4 regions of the Rhizobium sp. YTUHZ045 genome follow, and region 1 is predicted to be linked to each of the others. Evidence: predicted binding sites of a transcription regulator. Region 1 holds the regulator's gene; each other region holds the start of a gene.
The links. The regulator PhoB, encoded in region 1, activates phosphate uptake and scavenging genes when phosphate is short. The targets are predictions, from matches to a motif close to TGTCATNNANCTGTCAT.
Positions count from the first base shown of each region.

Region 2: a site for PhoB is predicted at 2,022-2,038, ahead of NMA58_RS10755 (UDP-2,3-diacylglucosamine diphosphatase). Genes of this name have one in related genera too.
Region 3: a site for PhoB is predicted at 1,652-1,668, ahead of NMA58_RS22465 (glycerophosphodiester phosphodiesterase). Genes of this name have one in related genera too.
Region 4: a site for PhoB is predicted at 2,006-2,022, ahead of NMA58_RS14845 (DUF1045 domain-containing protein). Genes of this name have one in related genera too.

Region 1 is NZ_CP101432.1:163,309-167,654, reverse strand. It holds gene NMA58_RS00845 (aspartate aminotransferase family protein) at 1-398, opposite strand, end outside; gene NMA58_RS00840 (GcrA family cell cycle regulator) at 823-1,356, shown strand; gene phoB (phosphate regulon transcriptional regulator PhoB) at 1,602-2,285, opposite strand; gene phoU (phosphate signaling complex protein PhoU) at 2,411-3,124, opposite strand; gene pstB (phosphate ABC transporter ATP-binding protein PstB) at 3,169-3,984, opposite strand; gene pstA (phosphate ABC transporter permease PstA) at 4,000-4,346, opposite strand, start outside.
Region 2 is NZ_CP101432.1:2,120,077-2,124,422, forward strand. It holds gene NMA58_RS10750 (MFS transporter) at 1-983, opposite strand, end outside; gene NMA58_RS10755 (UDP-2,3-diacylglucosamine diphosphatase) at 1,149-1,961, opposite strand; gene NMA58_RS10760 (hypothetical protein) at 2,229-2,561, shown strand; gene NMA58_RS10765 (histidine phosphatase family protein) at 2,744-3,493, shown strand; gene NMA58_RS10770 (FAD-binding oxidoreductase) at 3,559-4,346, opposite strand, start outside.
Region 3 is NZ_CP101433.1:85,931-90,276, forward strand. It holds gene NMA58_RS22460 (inositol monophosphatase family protein) at 1-692, shown strand, start outside; gene NMA58_RS22465 (glycerophosphodiester phosphodiesterase) at 689-1,558, opposite strand; gene NMA58_RS22470 (substrate-binding domain-containing protein) at 1,740-2,783, opposite strand; gene NMA58_RS22475 (Gfo/Idh/MocA family protein) at 2,920-3,954, shown strand; gene NMA58_RS22480 (sugar phosphate isomerase/epimerase family protein) at 3,966-4,346, shown strand, end outside.
Region 4 is NZ_CP101432.1:2,948,837-2,953,182, reverse strand. It holds gene NMA58_RS14860 (response regulator) at 1-51, shown strand, start outside; gene mnmD (tRNA (5-methylaminomethyl-2-thiouridine)(34)-methyltransferase MnmD) at 78-806, opposite strand; gene NMA58_RS14850 (NAD(P)/FAD-dependent oxidoreductase) at 805-1,983, shown strand; gene NMA58_RS14845 (DUF1045 domain-containing protein) at 2,098-2,805, shown strand; gene puuE (allantoinase PuuE) at 2,920-3,843, shown strand; gene uraD (2-oxo-4-hydroxy-4-carboxy-5-ureidoimidazoline decarboxylase) at 3,843-4,343, shown strand; gene NMA58_RS14830 (HepT-like ribonuclease domain-containing protein) at 4,340-4,346, shown strand, end outside.

The DNA of each region.
Region 1 (4,346 bases):
CCATGGAAGGCGCCCTCGAAGGTGATGATATGGAACCGCTCGGGATGGCCCTTGGAAAACTGGTAGCGGCGCGCGGTCTTGATGGCGCATTCGAGCGCCTCGGCGCCCGAATTGGTGAAGAACACCTTATCGGCGAAGGTAGCGTCCGTCAGGCGCTTGGCGAGGCGCTCCTGGCCGGGGATTTCATAGATGTTGGAGAGGTGCCAGACCTTGTCGGCCTGCTCCTTCAACGCCGCGACCACATGCGGGTTGCCATGGCCGACGGAGGTGACGGCGACACCGGCGCCGAAATCGAGATAACGCTCGCCGCTCTCGGTGATCAGCCATACGCCCTCGCCTCGCTCGAACCGCAGCGGGGCGCGAGAATAGGTGTCATAAAGCGGCGCGGCTTCAGCCATGGCGCGGGTCTCCCGTTCAATGTTCTCTTGCACGGACTCCGGCTAACAGAACCAGGTCCAAAAAATCAAAAATGCCGCCTTTCGGCGGCGAGCGGTACTATTTCCTTTTCGCGCTGCAATGTCAACAAAACTGCCGCCTTAGCCTATGCAGCAAGCTTGTGCAGCGGCACTTTCGGCCTTCAACAGGCATTATTGCAGAAATGCCACGCAGAGGCAGCAAGTTGGGGAAAACTTGAAATTCGATTCATCCGGATTCCCGCGACTCTTGTCACGGAGTCAGCCTCACACTAGGTTAAAGTTCAATTACTAGACTGCATGCGGCGGAACTAGTCACCAAAATTGATCAAGCGTTTCTTGTTTCGGAGGCTTCCGGGACAACGGTGAGGGATTCTGCCATCACCAACGCAAAAGGTGGAGACAGGGCATGAACTGGACAGACGAGCGGGTCGAGAAACTCAAGAAGCTTTGGGCCGAAGGACTGAGCGCCAGCCAGATTGCTGCGCAGCTTGGCGGCGTCAGCCGAAACGCCGTTATCGGCAAGGTGCACAGGCTCAGCCTTCCCGGCCGCGCCAAAGCCGGCGGCACGGCCACCGCGGCGCGCACGCCGAAGCGCCAGACGTCCGCGCCGCGCGCGCCGAATTACGCCTCCCGGATCACCACCCGCACCGTGACCCGTCAACAGGGCGCAACGATGCTGAAGGAAGAGATCGAGGTCGATGCCGTCGACGAAATGGAATATGTGCCGGCCGGCAATGTGGTCGTGCCGATTTCTCGCCGCCTCGGCCTGACGGAGCTCACCGAACGCACCTGCAAATGGCCGGTCGGCGACCCGCTCAAGGAAGATTTCCATTTCTGCGGCTGCGAGTCCCCCGACAATTCTCCCTATTGCAGCTATCATCAGAAGCTTGCCTATCAGCCGATCAACGAAAGGCGCCGGGCCGCGGCACGGGTCAGCTGAGAAGGCGACATCGCCGGACATAAAAAACGGGCCGAGCGGCCCGTTTTTTATGATTGGAGTGGAAGCGCTGGGGTTGCCCCTCATCCGGCTGCCGCCACCTTCTCCCCGCACGCGGGGCGAAGGGACATGCCGCAACCTCTCCGTTCCCCGCCGACCTTTCGCAGGGCACGTCCCCTCTCCCCGTCAGAACGGGGAGAGGGCTAGGGTGAGGGGCAAATCTTTGACTTTAGCAGCAGTAGAAACCCTCAGGCTTCCATCGAATAACCCGCGCCACGGACGGTGCGGATGACGTCCTGCATGTTGGAGAAGTTCAGCGCCTTGCGCAGGCGGCCGACATGGACGTCGACGGTGCGCTCGTCGACATAGATGTCGTGGCCCCAGACGCCGTCGAGCAGCTGCGAGCGGGAAAAGACCCGGCCCGGCGACGACATCAGGAATTCCAGCAGGCGAAACTCGGTCGGGCCGAGGCGGACTTCGCGGCTCTTGCGGTGGACGCGATGGGTTTCGCGGTCGAGCTCGATATCGCCGCATTTCAGCACCGAGGACAGCACCTCGGGACGGGCACGGCGCAGCATCGCCTTGACGCGAGCGACGAGCTCGGGGGTCGAGAAGGGCTTGACGACATAATCGTCGGCGCCGGTGGACAGTCCGCGCACACGCTCGCTCTCCTCGCCGCGCGCCGTCAGCATGATGATCGGCAGTCGCTCGGTTTCCGGCCGCATGCGCAGGCGCCGGCAGAGTTCGATGCCGGAGACGCCGGGCAGCATCCAGTCGAGGATGAGCAGGTCGGGCGTGCGCTCCTGAAGCCTGATTTCGGCCTCGTCGCCGCGCAGGATGGTATCGACCTCGAAGCCTTCGGCTTCGAGATTATAGCGAAGGAGCACGCTGAGGGCTTCCTCGTCTTCAACAACTGCGACTCTCGGGATCATGCGTGTCCGTCTCCTCGCGCACAAGCCTTAAACCGGGGTTCTAAGCAGGCGTCCTGCGCAAATTCAGAAATTGGCTGCGACCTCTTTGCGCGCCCCGAACGGGCGCGCACGCAATCTTGGAAGGATTATTCCGTCGCGGCGCCAACGGTGTTGGCGCTGTCATCCTTCGGACGATCGCCTTCCGGCTGGGCGCCTGTCGCCATGTAGTAGATCGTCTCGGCGATGTTGGTGGCATGGTCGCCGATGCGCTCGATGTTCTTGGCGCAGAAGAGCAGATGCGTGCAGCTCGTGATGTTGCGCGGATCTTCCATCATGTAGGTCAAGAGCTCGCGGAACAGCGAGGTGTACATGGCGTCGATCTCGTTGTCGCGTTCGCGGATGGCGGTCGCCTTGTCGGCAGCGCGTGTCGTATAGACGTCGAGCACTTCCTTGAGCTGGACAAGCGCCAGCTCGGAGAGATGCTCGAGACCGCGGGCGAGCTTGCGGGGAACGCCGGTGCTCTGCACGGCGATGACGCGCTTGGCGGTGTTCTTGCCGAGGTCGCCGACGCGTTCGAGATCGGCGGCGATGCGGATCGAACCCATGATTTCGCGCAGGTCCGCGGCCATCGGCTGCCGGCGGGCGATGGTGACGATCGCCTTGTCGCCGATTTCGCGCTCGGTGTGATCGAGGATCACGTCGTCTGAGATGACCTTCTGCGCCAGCGCGGTATCGCCGTTGACCAGCGCCCGGACGGATTCGGCGACCATCTGTTCGGCCAGGCCGCCCATTTCGGAAATCCGCCTGGACAGGAACTTCAGATCATCATCATAGGCAGAATAAATATGTGTCGATGCCATGGGGCTTTGTCCTCGAATAAGGGGAAGGCTTCGGATGGCCGTGATCAGCCGAAGCGACCCATGATGTAGTCCTGGGTACGGGGATCGTCCGGATTGGTGAACATCTTGTCGGTGTCGTTCTCCTCGACAAGATTGCCGAGGTGGAACATGGCGGTGCGCTGCGAGACGCGCGCGGCCTGCTGCATGGAGTGGGTGACGATGACGATCGTATAGTTTTCGCGCAGTTCGTGGATCAGCTCCTCGACCTTGGCGGTGGCGATCGGGTCAAGGGCCGAGCAGGGCTCGTCCATCAGGATGACTTCCGGGCTGACGGCAACGGCGCGGGCAATGCACAGGCGCTGCTGCTGACCGCCGGAGAGGCCCGTGCCGGATTCGTGCACGCGGTCCTTGACCTCGTTCCAGAGCCCGGCGCGCTGCAGGCTGCTCTCGACGATCTGGTCGAGATCGGCCTTCGACTTGGCGAGACCGTGGATGCGGGGGCCGTAGGAGACGTTTTCATAGATCGACTTCGGGAACGGGTTCGGCTTCTGGAAAACCATGCCGACGCGGGCGCGAAGTTCGACGACGTCGATATCCGGATCATAGATATCGTCGCTGTCGAGCGTAATCTTGCCGGTGACGCGGCACCCCTCGATCGTGTCGTTCATGCGGTTCAGGCTTCGCAGGAAGGTCGACTTGCCGCAGCCCGAGGGGCCGATCAGGGCGGTTACGGTGTTTTCGCGGATGTTCAGGTTCACGTCGAAAAGCGCGCGCTTCTCGCCGTAGTATACGGAGACATCCTGTCCGATCATTTTATACGGGACGTTGCTCATCTTCTGATCCAGCGCCTTTTCAACTGCAGCTTCCGTCAGCATGTTCATGATGTTTGACTCCGTTTACCAGCGGCGCTCGAAGCGACGACGCAAGAGGATGGCGCCCATGTTCATGACGACCAGGAACAGGAGCAGGACGATGATGGCACCCGAAGTACGCTCCACGAAGGCACGTTCGGCCTCGTTCGCCCACATATAGACCTGCACGGGCAAGGCCGTCGAGGGCTCGAGCGGTGTCGCGGGCGCATTGGCGACGAAGGCGACCATGCCGATCAAGAGCAGCGGCGCGGTTTCGCCGAGCGCGTGCGCCAGGCCGATGATCGTGCCGGTGAGGATGCCGGGCATGGCAAGCGGCAGGACGTGGTGGAACACCATCTGCATCTTCGAGGCGCCGAGGCCGAGAGCTGCAG
Region 2 (4,346 bases), 2.0 Mb from region 1:
ACGATTCTCCGCTGCACGCCGGTATGCACGAAGGCATAGGTGAAGCCGTGGAAACATTGCAGCAGGAAGAAGCCGGCAAAGCCGGCATTCATGGGAAACAGGATCCAGCGGCAGACGCTGATGGCGCAGCCGAAGCGGATCAATGTCCAGGCATTGAAGCGCCGATTGAGACGCTTCGATAGAAAGAACACCGTCACCTCCGAAGCAACGCCGGCGCTCCAGAGCAAGCCGACCTCGGTGCCGGAAAAGCCGAGCTGATGCCAGTAAATCGAGGAAAAAGCATTGAGCACCGCGTGGCTCGACTGCTGGATGGCAACTCCGATCAGGAGCAGCAGCAAATGTGGTTCGCGCAACCCGCTGCCGGTGGCGGCCGGCAGGTCGATTGGCTGGCCGCGCCGCCGTGTGGGCCCGATCCGCGGACAGAAGATCGCCATCGCCACCGTCATCGTGAAGCCGAACACCATGACGACGAGCACCATGCCGCCGCCCCCCTGCCCGATCAGCTGACCGCCGAGGAGCGTCGAGACGATGAAGGCGATCGAGCCCCATACGCGCATCGACCCATAATCGAGCCCCCAGCGGCGCACGCCTGAAATGACGATCGATTCGACCACGGGCACATAGGGCGCAAAGGTGGCGCCCTGCAGCGCGAAGACGATTGTCACCGGCCAAAAGCTGGTCGTCCAGTAAAGCGCGATCGCCGTCAGCAGCGACAGGCCACCCGACCAGAGCAGCACGGTGGCGCGCTCCTTCATGCGGTCGGCGATCATGGCGACGACAGGTGCTACCAGGACTCGAACCACCATCGGTATGGCGAGAATAATGCCGATTTCACGGTCACTGAAACTATGGGTTTGCAGCCAGACCGGGAAAAATGGCAGCACGACGCCATTGACGAGCAGCGGCGCGCAATAGGACAGCGCGCTGAGCAGCCGGAAGCGCGGCGGCGCTCCCTCACCCGGAGAATGTTGAGCGGGAATCATCGGTGGACCTGAAGGAAACTAGATGTTTTCCTAACACACCACCCCGGGGGGCGACCATTGCGAGAAATAGCCGTCCGGAAACGTATTAGAAAATAAATTGGGCCTGTTACCTCGCGGTAACGGCTAAATTGCTGGCGAGCCGCCGCGACTGCGACGGCTGTAAAATCACGCTGCCTGCGCGGCGAGTTCCGCCTCTTCGAGACGCTCGACTGCGGTAAGCGCCGGCACTGCGCTAGCAAGCGCTCGCCAGGTGATCAGTTCGAACGTGCCGTCCTCATGCTCTGCAACCGCTGTGCAGCTTTCCACCCAGTCGCCGGTGTTGATGTAGCGGATGCCGTCCATCTCCTGGATGACGGCGTGGTGGATGTGGCCGCAGATCACCCCGTCGGCTCCGCTCTTGCGCGCCTCTTCAGCCACGACGCGTTCGAACTCGCCGATGAAATTGACCGCATGCTTGACCTGCAGCTTCGCCCAGGCGGAAAACGACCAATAGGGCATGCCAAGGCGACGGCGGACGGCGGCGAGCAGGATGTTGATGCGGATTGCCGTATCATAGGCCCAGTCACCGAGATAGGCGAGCAGGCGGGCGTTGCGGACAACGACGTCGAACTCGTCGCCGTGCAGGATCAGGTATTTCTTGCCGTCCGCGCCGTCATGCATCATGCGCTCGACGACCTCGATGCCGCCGAAATGCATGCCCGGGAAGTCGCGAAGGAATTCGTCGTGATTGCCGGGGATGTAGACGACGCGCGTGCCCTTGCGCGCCTTGCGCAGCAGTTTCTGGACGACGTCGTTGCAGACCTGTGGCCAGTACCAGCTGCGCTTCAGGCGCCAGCCGTCGACGATGTCGCCGACGAGCACGATCGTATCGGCTTCGTGGTAGCGCAGGAAATCCAGCAGGAAATCAGCCTTCGCGGCCTTCGAGCCGAGATGCACATCGGAAATGAAGAGCGTGCGGAAATGTCTGGGTTCCATCATGTCTGTCACGAACAGTGCTCGTGCCCCATCTTTCATCTAGCCTTCCAAAACCAGACTCGTGTTTCAGGAAGATGACAAGCTGGGGAAAAGCCCTGCAAACCCGCCGTTCCGTCTGGTGGTAAACGCAGATCCCATCGAAGCCCGCAATAGCGACATCGCAAATCCGATTATCATAATTTCTCGCCGCGAGGTCCTGGATCTTTCCCGCATGCCGAGAATCAAATTAACAGCAGCTGCCGATCAAGGCGTAACCTGGGGATATTGATGATGCGCGCCCGAACCGCGACAATAATGATTTCTATTGCACTGCTTGCCGGCTGTGCACCGACGCAGCAGGACTATGATGCGACAGTAACGCTGCTGCAAGGCAGCGCGAGAGCGAGAAACGAGTTCGTCAAAGTGTGCACAAAGGATTTCGATGCAAATGCGCGGCGCGCCGCGGGGATCGTGACAAACGTCTCCGACAATGACGCTCCGAGGATCGCCTGCCAGCGATATCTGACGGCCGCGATCTCCGGTCGCGCTACGTATCAGGATCTGCTCGACATCAAGGCTCACCGGTTTACGCCAAAGCTCATCAAGATCTTCCAGGGCCGCTGATAGCCCGGAAGACGCTCTCTCGCTCCTCGATTTGGAACCGAGTGAACAAGATCGACGGGCCAAGCGGATTGGGGGCAAGCGGCGACCAGACGCTACGCCCCTTTTCGGCCGGCAATATTGCCCTGCCGATCGAGCGCGTTCATGATGACAACGATTCCATGTCCGACAAAGCGGGATGGCCGATGCGTCTCTTTCTCGTTCGCCACGGCGAATCCCTCGGCAACATCAACGAACAGGCCTACCGCCAATTCGGCGATCATAATGTGCCGCTGACTGAATGGGGCTATCGCCAGGCGGCTGAGGCAGGCGCTGTCATCGCTTCGTACCTCAAAGGGCTGCCGAGCCAGGGATTCCAGAAGCTGCATATCTGGTATTCGCCGTTTCTGCGCACGCGCCAGAGCAAGGATGCGCTGCTCGAAGCGCTGCCGGAAAACTTCGTCGGCGATGTCAGGGAAGATTATCTTCTGCGCGAGCAGGATTTCGGCCTCTTCACCGAAATCTACGACCGTGCCGAGCAGAAGCAGAAATTCCCCGAGGAGTTCGAAAAATGGGCGAGGCTGCGCAACAATAGCGGCAAGTTCTATGCGCGGCCGCCGGACGGCGAAAGCCGGGCGGACGTGGCGCAGCGGGTGCGTCTCTTCCTTCAGACCGTCATGCGCGAGGCCGAAAACGGCGACCACAACGTCGCGATCGTCGGCCACGGGGTCACCAACCGGGCGGTCGAAATGAATTTCCTGCACCACTCCGTTGACTGGTTCGAGCGCTCCGACAATCCTGGGAATTCCGACGTTACGCTGATCGAGGGAACGCGTTTGCAGGGCTACGACACGATACCGCTGCACCAGGCCGCCGACCGGCAGCCGGGACAGGAGAACAAGCTGCGCGATGCCTATGGCGCTGACGTGACGATGACGCCGAAGCGTGGTGGGTAAACCGCTCCCCACAAGGGACCCTTGTGGGGAGCGGTTTGGGGCGGGGTCTTCTACGCTGCATCTATTCAAGCAGCTCGCACCGCCGCCATCGGCTTCACATTCTGATTCATCCGGAACAAATTGTTCGGATCGTAGCGCAGCTTGATTTCCGAAAGGCGCGCATAATTAGCCCCGTAGGCCATTTCGACCCGGTCGGTCTCGTCCTCAGGCATGAAGTTGATGTAGGCAGTGCCCACAGCATGCGGCTTGGTTGCCTCGAAAAGTTCGCGCGCCCAGCCGATGCAGTTTCCGTCCATCTCGGTTTCCCGCCAGCGTGCATGGACATTCATGACGAAATGCGAACTGCGCTGTGGAAATGCCGTGGCTTCGGTCGGCACGCGGCCGGCGGCGCCGCCGACATGGCCGACGAATATTTCGCATTCCGGCCCTGGCAGCTTCCGCACGGCATTGATGAGAACCTCGATCGCCGCATCGGAAAGGGAGGCGAAATCCTGGCTCTTCCAATAGTTACGGGCGCCGGGCGTTAGAAGCGGGTCGAATGCCTGCTGCCAGCCGATGAACGGCATCGGGCTGACGATGTCGGCGATCGGCTTTCCGATTCCGCGCAATCTCGCTGCCGCCTTTTCGCCCGCCGCCATGTCCCCGCAATAGCACATGGCGAGCACCAATATCTCCTTTCCGTGCCATTCGGCCGGCAGGAACGGCAGCGGCGGCGCCTGGCGCATCACCACCCAGCAAGTCAGCTCGTCGGGTGCTGTTTCCAGCGCCTCGCGATATTCCCTGAGAACGTTTTCCGCATCGGCGAAGGGATGCACGACCAGTCCGGCGAAAACTTCGGGCTGGAGCGGGTTGA
Region 3 (4,346 bases), on a different replicon from region 1:
GCAAGGGATTGCAGGACTTCGTCACCATCGCCGACGGGAGAGCGGAGCAGGCGATCCGCCAGGGGCTCATCTCGCGCTTCCCGGACGATACCTTCATGGGAGAAGAGAGCGGCGGGCAATCGGAAGGAGCCGGCACCTGGGTCGTCGATCCGATCGACGGCACGACCAACTATATCAGGGGGTTCCGTTATTGGGGCGTTTCGATCGCCTTTGTCGTCGGCGACAAGGTCGAGATCGGCGTCGTTTACGACGCTGCTGAGGATAAAGTCTTTCACGCTGTTCGCGGCGGCGGCGCCTTCAAGGATGGGCTGCCGATCCATGCGGCGACGACTGCCGATCCCGCCAGTGCGCTCATTATTCTCGGGCATTCGCGCAAAACGAGCTTCGACGAGTATCTCGCGCTCTCCAGGCGACTACATGAGCGCGGCATGGATTATCGGCGCATGGGCGCAGCCGCCATTGACCTAGTGCGCGTCGCCGAGGGCGCCGCTGACCTCTGTTACGAACGTCACCTCAACGCCTGGGATATGCTCGCCGGTGCGCTGATCGCCGAAGAGGCCGGCGCCACGGTTGTGATGCCGCCGGTCGGCCGTCTACTTGCCGATGGCGGCCCCGTCGTCGCTCATGCGCCGGGGCTCGCAGGTGAATTTGCCTTCATCCTTGAGAGCGCGGGACTGACGCTCGCCAGTTAGCCGGGGATGCGACGGCGCCATGCGCGTTCGGTCGCCGGCGCTTCGTCGGTGGTGATCTGGTCCGGCTTCAGGGTCATCAGCGCCGAAAAGTTCCGCCATTCCGTATCGCTGAATCCAGCCTCCGGATCCTTCAAGGTGAAGGTCCATGCATCGACGCGTTTGCCTTCGTCCCGGCAGAGTCCGATCAGGTCGAAGCCCTCCTCGGCGGCATCAAGGATCAGCTGCCAGTGGAGATAGATGGTGTCAGGTTCGGTCGGACCGCGAAGATCGGCGCGCAGTTCCATTTCGGCCGCCCTCCAGCCGCTGTCCTGACGGATATCGTGAAGTTTCTCGGTCGGATCGATGCCGCGCAGCAGATGTGGAAGCTTTTCCTTGACCGCCACAATGAGGTCGAGACTGCCGCCGCTGACGATCACCGAGGCGGCGATATTGCGGAATTGCCTGGCAAGATGCTCGATGCCGCGGGTGCCGATAGCTTCGTAATCGTCCTTCATGTCGAATTGCAGCAATGCGGCCGGATGCGTTGACTGCATCATGTCGGCAAGATCCTCGCTAAGGATCAGCGGCCGGGCGCCGTCCTTCATCCTGACATCGCGGAGGTCCGCAACGTTCTTGGCAGCGATTGGTCCACGGCCCGTCGTTTCACCTTCGAGCTCCCTGTCGTGCAGCACGGCGAAGCCGCCGTCGGCACGCACGCGCAGATCGAGTTCCATCGAGGCGCCTGCCGCAAAACCCTCCGCCATCACCTCGGCGGAGAACAGGGGATCGGCAAACCGCTTGCGCAGCCGGTGCCATTTCAGACGGGTGCGATGCCCCTCATGCGAAATCTCCAGGCCCTGCAAATCCGCCAATCTCGTCATCTGCATCTAATCTCCGCGATGTCACTCTCCTGCCTTGCCAAGCCGCGATTATCAAGGGCCGAATATGACCTTCATGACGAGATGCCGGCCTGCCCCTTCACTACGGTTCGATGACGAGAGGGGAACGGCTGCCGCGAGCGCGGCGCCGGCCGATCGTGGCGCACGGCGACTGTCGCCGCAGCAGCGCTCAGGCCTGGGCCTCGACCTCAAAGGCGTCGCTTTCTCCGGGTGCCAGTTCCAGCGGCCAGATGATGTTGCGGCCGCCATCCGGATAGAGGGCGCGATAGGCCGGCATGCTGGCGAGAAGCGTCTGGCCGATCGCGATGCCAAGATCATGGAGCGACATGCGGAAGCAGCTGAGCGAGGGCTGCAGGAAGCGTGCGCGCGGGGCATCGCGGAAACCTATGACCGCGAGGTCGCGACCGGGGAGGACCCCCGACTCCATCAGCCGTCGGTAGAGGCCGATCGCCATGATCTCGTAGATCAAGATGACTGCGGTCGGCCGGTCTTCAAGCTGCAGCAGTTCATGCGCTGCGTAGTAGCCGCCTTGTTCGCTCGACTTGACGCGAATGACCAGCAAGGGATCGAAACGGATGCCGTGCCGTTCGAGCGCACGGCGATAGCTGTCGACAAAGAGGTAGCCGAGATTGGCCTCGGTCGACGGCGCCGTGATCGCGATCCGGCGATGGCCGTGCGCAACCAGCCGTTCGACAGCACGTTCGGCGACGCCCTCAAAATCGAGATCGACCCAGGGAAAGTTGCCGGGCGAAAGGCTGCGGCCGACAGCAACGAAGGGAATCTTTGCGCGCGAAAGAAGATCGATACGCCGATCGATACGCTGCGTGTTGGAGATGATCATCGCATCGACGACACGTCGCGCCACCATGCGCTTGAGATATTCGCGGGGGTCCTCATCGGCCGGGCAGGGGAGTATCAGGAGGTCGAGCTTATGGCGGGCAAAGCAATGCTGCAGCCCGCTGGTGACCCCAAGGAAAAAGTTGTCGGCATTTTCGACCACTTCCTGGCTGGCTTCAATCATCAAGCCGATGACCTTCGTCTCTCCCTGTCGAAGGCTCCGTCCCGACTGATTGGCGACATAGCCGAGCTCTTCGGCCGCCGCCAGCACGCGCCGGCGGGTTTCCTCGTTCACATCGGGCTTGCCGTTCAGCGCCCGCGAGACCGTGCCGATCGAGATATTCAGGTGTTCGGCAAGCTGGCGAATCCCCTTCATGGCTGGCGATTTTCCTCCGGTCCGCACTTTCGCATTTCGCCTCTATTGACAGCGTAAAATGTTTTCGCCTAAAGTCGTAAACGTTTACGGGATGCGTGTCACCAGGAGAGTTGGCGCCATTCCCTCGGAGGAAATCGTGAAATTCAGTGCCATTCTGTGCGGGTGCGGAGCTATGTCCAAAGGTTGGTTGCGCGCCATCGCTTCCAACCCTCACCTCGCCGAGTCCATCGCCATCGTCGGCCTTGTCGACCTGAACCGCGTGACGGCGGAAAAGCTCGCTGCCGAGTTTGGCCTGGAAGGCGCCGTCATCGGCTCTGACCTGTCCGAGGTCATCGCTGCCACGAAAGCCGATCTCGTCTTCGACATCGTCATTCCGTCCGCCCGGTACGATGTCGTTTCGACCGCGCTCAAGGCCGGCTGCCACGTGCTCAGCGAAAAGCCGATGGCGGCCTCGCTCGACGAAGGCGCTGCGCTGATCGATCTCGCCGCAGAGACCGGCCGTATCCATGCCGTCATCCAGAACCGACGCTTCATATCGGGGGTCAGGCGCCTGCGCCGTTTCGTCGACAGCGGTGCGATCGGCGAGCTCACCGCCATTCACTGCGACTTCTTCCTCGCGCCGCATTTCGGCGGCTTCCGCGAGGAGATGGACAATGTGCTGCTGCTCGACATGGCGATCCATACCTTCGACGCGGCCCGCTATGTCGCCGACAGGAAGCCGCTCGCCGTCTATTGCGTCGAGCGGAACCCGAAGGGTTCCTGGTACCGGCACGGCGCCTCGGCAAACGCCGTCTTCGAATTTTCCGACGATATCGTTTTCACCTATCGCGGCTCCTGGTGCGCCGAAGGCGAGCGCACCAGCTGGGAAAGCCAGTGGCGCCTCGTCGGCTCGAAGGGAATGCTGACCTGGGACGGCGACGAGAATTTCGAGGCCGCCGTCGCCGGCGAGGAACCGGGTCTGTTGCGCGGCTTTGTTTCCGTAAACGTTCCCGGTCCAGAACATGATGAGGAAATCCACGGGCACGCCAGCGTCATTGCCGATTTCATCGCGGCGATCCGCACGGGCGATCAGCCCGAGACCGTCAATTCCGACAATATCAGAAGCCTTGCGATGGTCTTCGGCGCGATCGAAAGCGCCAAGACAGGCCGGCGCATCGAAATTTCAGCATAGGATGAAGTGACGTGAGCAACCCTGCAAAATCCATTCGCATCGGCACCATGGTCAGCGGCAACAAGGGTGATGCCGCCGCGCGCATCGGCCAGATTGCCGACCTGGGCTTCGAAAGCTTCGAGCCCTTTTTCTGGCAGACGACGAGGGGACAGAACCTCGCCGAGCTCGGCAAGCGCTGCTGCGATGCGATCGGCGACCGCGACATCACCATTTCGACGCTCGGCATGTTCGGCAATCCGCTGGAAGAGGACGCGATCGACCTGGAGACGTTGCAGGGCTGGAAGGACTGCATCGACAACGCCCATCATTTCGGCGCCACCTGCGTCGCCGGCTTCACCGGACGCATTCGCGGCAAGCCGCTGACCGACAGTCTGCCGCGCTACAAAGAGATC
Region 4 (4,346 bases), 1.7 Mb from region 1:
CGGCAATGGCTCGGCAGGGATGAGCTGCAGCCGGAGCGCACGAGTTACTGATCTCCATCGAATGGAAGTCGTAGGGCTTACCGAGCGGTTGCCTTAATGCCGCAGAGCATTTCGCGCTTGCCGGCGAAGCCCTGGCGGCGTTCGACGGCAAAGCCGGCGGCGATGAGGTTGCGGCGCACGAAGCCGGCTGCGGCGTAAGTTGCGAAGGTGCCGCCGGCCACAGTCTTTTCGGCGACCTCACGCATCAGCTTTTCCGACCACATGTCGCCGTTGCGCGAGGGCGCGAAACCGTCGAGATACCAGGCGTCGAAGCCGGGTTTTGCCGCGGCGACGCCGTCAAGTGCCGCGCCGCAGACAACGCTGAGCCGCGTCTGGCCATCGAGATCGAGCGAGACGGTACCAGCAGGTGTTTGAGGCCAGGCTGCGGTCAGCGCCTCGCGTTCCGCATCAATCTCCGGCCAATGCGAGAGCGCCCGGCCGATCTCTTCACCGCGCATCGGATGGAGTTCGAAGGAAGTGAAATGCAGGTGCCGGCCGTCTGCGCGATGGAGCTTCCACTGCCGCCAGGTCTCGGCGAAGTTCAGGCCGGTGCCGAAGCCAAGTTCGCCGATGACAAAATCCCGCTGGCCGTGCCAACGCTCCGGCAGGCCGTTGCCGGCGAGAAAGACATGGCCGCATTCCAGCCGGCCATCGGTCTGGCAATAAAAATGATCGCCAAAGACGGTTGAATAGGGCATATCGCCGTCGCGCCATTCGAGCGGCTGCGGCGCGCCCGCGCCAATCTGATCGGGGTTCACGTCTCTCATGGAAAAAGCCGATAGTCCTCAGCCGACGTCCGGTCAATCTTCTTGCGACTTGCTGATCGTCGGCGGCGGCATCATGGGTCTCTGGGCGGCCATTCATGCCGAACGCCGCGGTATGAGCACCGTCCTCGCCGACGCCGGCAGACTGGGCGGAGGCGCGAGCGGCGGACTGCTCGGCGCGCTGATGCCGCATATGCCGGACCGGTGGTCGGAGAAAAAGCAATTCCAGTTCGATGCGCTGGTCTCACTCGAAACCGAAATTGCGGCGCTTGAAGCAGAAACCGGGCTGTCGGCCGGCTACACCAGGTCGGGGCGGCTGATCCCGTTGCCGAAACCGCATCTCAAGCGCATCGCCCGCGGCCATTCCGAAGATTCCGAGCGCCATTGGCGGACCGGCGAACGCCGCTTCCACTGGCATGTCATCGACAGGCCGCCGGTCGATGGTTGGCCTGACGCATCTGCCGGCGAAAGTGGCTTCGTGCACGATACGCTCGCCGCCCGTGTTGCGCCCCGCTCCTTGATCTCAGCGCTCATCGCATTGCTGCGGCGGGCAAAACATGTGCGCATCATGGAAAATGCTGTTGTCGCCGATCTCAATCCCGATCGCGGGACGGCCGAGATCGGCGGCGAAATCATCACGTTCGGCCGCTGCATCCTGGCCGCCGGCCATCAGTCCTTTCCCGTGCTGCAGCGGCTGACGCCGGGCTTGAAGCAGCCGCTCGGCCAGCCGGTGAAAGGGCAGGCGGCGCTGTTGAAAGCAGATGTCGACCCGGCGTTGCCGACGATCTTCCTCGATGGGCTCTATGTCGTCGCGCATCAGGGGGGGCATGCGGCGGTCGGCAGCACGAGCGAGAACCGTTTCGACGCCCCCCTCTCGACCGATGCACAGCTCGACGCGTTGATCGAGGCGGCGCGGGCGATCGTGCCGGCGCTCCGCAGCGCCCCTGTCATCGAACGTTGGGCGGGGCTTCGCCCGAAAGCCATCGACCGCGATCCAATGATCGGCCGCCATCCAATCCATCCCCGACTGATCGCACTGACCGGCGGTTTCAAGGTCAGCTTCGGGCTGGCCCATCGGCTGGCGGAGGCTGCGGTTTGTATGGCAGGCGACACAGATTGCGAATTTTCGCTGCCGGAAAGCTTCGCGATATCAAGCCATATCGCTGTCGCTTCACGTTAAACGTGAATTAGATACAGCTGCGTTTCGTTATTCTGTCATGCAAATCACCTATCTGCTTGCGCATCGGCAGCGCCGGATTTTCCCGGCGCTCACTTCCTTCATGGAGGAAATTGCATGCGCTATGCCATTTGCTTTACGCCTCCGGCGAGCGACCCCTTGTCGCTCGTGGCCGCTAATTGGCTTGGCCGAAACGTGTTTTCAGGCGATATGGTGGAGCCTCCGGCCGTCCGCGGCCTCGGCATTCATGAGATCGCCTTTTATACTGCGGTGCCGCGGCGCTATGGTTTTCACGGCGTTCTGAAAGCGCCTTTTCACCTCTCCGCCGAGACGTCCGAATCGCAACTCCTGCGCGACCTCATGCGTTTTGCCGGAACATATGCTCCCTTCCAGATCCCAGGTCTCGAAATCGCCCGGCTCGGCAATTTCTACAGCCTGGTGCCGAGCGCCCCCTGTGAGCGGATCCAGTATCTGGCTTCGGCGATCGTTCAGGAGTTCGATCGTTTCCGGGCGCCGCTGAGTGAAGCCGATATCGAACGCAGCGATCCCGACGGGTTGTCGGCGGCGCAATTCGCCAATCTGCATCGTTGGGGCAATCCCTATGTGATGGAGGAGTTCCGCTTCCATATGCCGGTGACAGGCCCCATCAACACGATCGACATGCCCCGCATCGAGCCAGTGCTGGGAACGATCTTCGAGCCCGTCTTGAGGGAGCCGGTGATCGTTTCGAATGTGGCTTTGATGATCGAGGAGGGCACTGGCGGTCCCTTCCGCGTTCACTCGCTCCACCCGATGGGCAAGGTCAGCGCGCGCAGGATCGCCTGAGCAGATGTCGATCTAAGTCGTTGTGTTGAAAAGAGAAATTCTCCTATGCAGTTTCCGTCTCGACATTCCGGCTGCGGATGATACCGTTCCTTCGTCTTTTCAGAAGGTGATTTGATGGTATCCGAGACCTACCCGCGCAATCTCGTCGGCTACGGGCGTCAGACGCCCGATCCGAAGTGGCCAGGCGACGCCCGCGTCGCCGTGCAGTTCGTCATCAATTACGAGGAGGGCGGCGAAAGCTGCATCCTCGAAGGCGATCCGGCTTCCGAACACCTGCTGTCGGAGATTGTCGGTGCGGCGGCCTGGCCGGGACAGCGCAATCTCAACATGGAATCGATCTACGAGTATGGTTCGCGCGCCGGGTTCTGGCGGCTCTGGCGGATGTTCACGGGTCTCAAGGTGCAGGCGACCGTCTATGGCGTGACGCTGGCGATGGCGCGCAACCCCGAAGCCGTCGCGGCCATGAAGGAGGCCGGTTGGGAGATCGCCAGCCACGGTTATCGCTGGCTGGAATACAAGGATTTCCCCGAGGATCTCGAGCGCAAGCATATCCTCGAAGCCGTGCGCCTGCACACCGAACTCACCGGCGAGCGGCCTTTCGGGATGTATCAGGGAAAGCCTTCCGACAACACGCTGCGACTGGTGCAGGAAGAGGGCGGTTTCCTCTATTCCTCCGATTCCTATGCCGACGACCTGCCTTACTGGGTGAAGGGCGTCGACGGGAAACCCTTCCTGATCATCCCCTATACGCTCGAAACCAATGACATGCGTTTTGCCACACCGCAGGGTTTCAATGCCGGCGACCAGTTCTTCACCTATCTCAAGGACGCTTTCGACACGCTTTACGAGGAAGGCAAGGACGGCAGCCCGAAGATGATGTCGGTCGGCCTGCATTGCCGCCTCGTCGGGCGTCCGGGCCGAGCAGCCTCTCTGAAGCGCTTCATCGAATATGTGTTGAAGCATGACAAGGTCTGGATTCCGCGCCGCATCGAGATCGCCGAGCACTGGCACAAGAATCATCAGCCGGATGCGCTCTGATGTTGTCGCGCGAGGATTTCGTTTCCCGCTTCGGCGGCGTCTTCGAGCATTCGCCTTTCATCGCCGAACGCGCCTATGACGCCGGGGGTCTGAGGGAGCCTTTGACGGCATCAGGCGTGCATGCGGCTCTTGCCGCCGTCTTCCGTGCAGCAAGCCGGGAGGAGCGTCTCGGCGTGCTGCGTGCCCATCCCGATCTTGCCGGGCGTCTGGCGATAGCGGGCGAACTCACGGAGGACAGCCGCAAGGAGCAGGCCGGCGCCGGTCTCGATCGGTTGAGCCCGGCCGAACATGCCCGCTTCACCGAACTTAATGCAGCCTATGTCGAAAAATTCGGCTTTCCCTTCATCATCGCCGTCAGAGGGCTCGACAAGGACGATATCCTTTCGGCCTTCGAAAGGCGGATCGGCAATGACCTGGATGAAGAATTCGCGACCGCCACGACACAGGTCGAACGGATCGCGCTGCTGCGCCTGACATCGATGTTGCCGGAGGGCAAATGAACG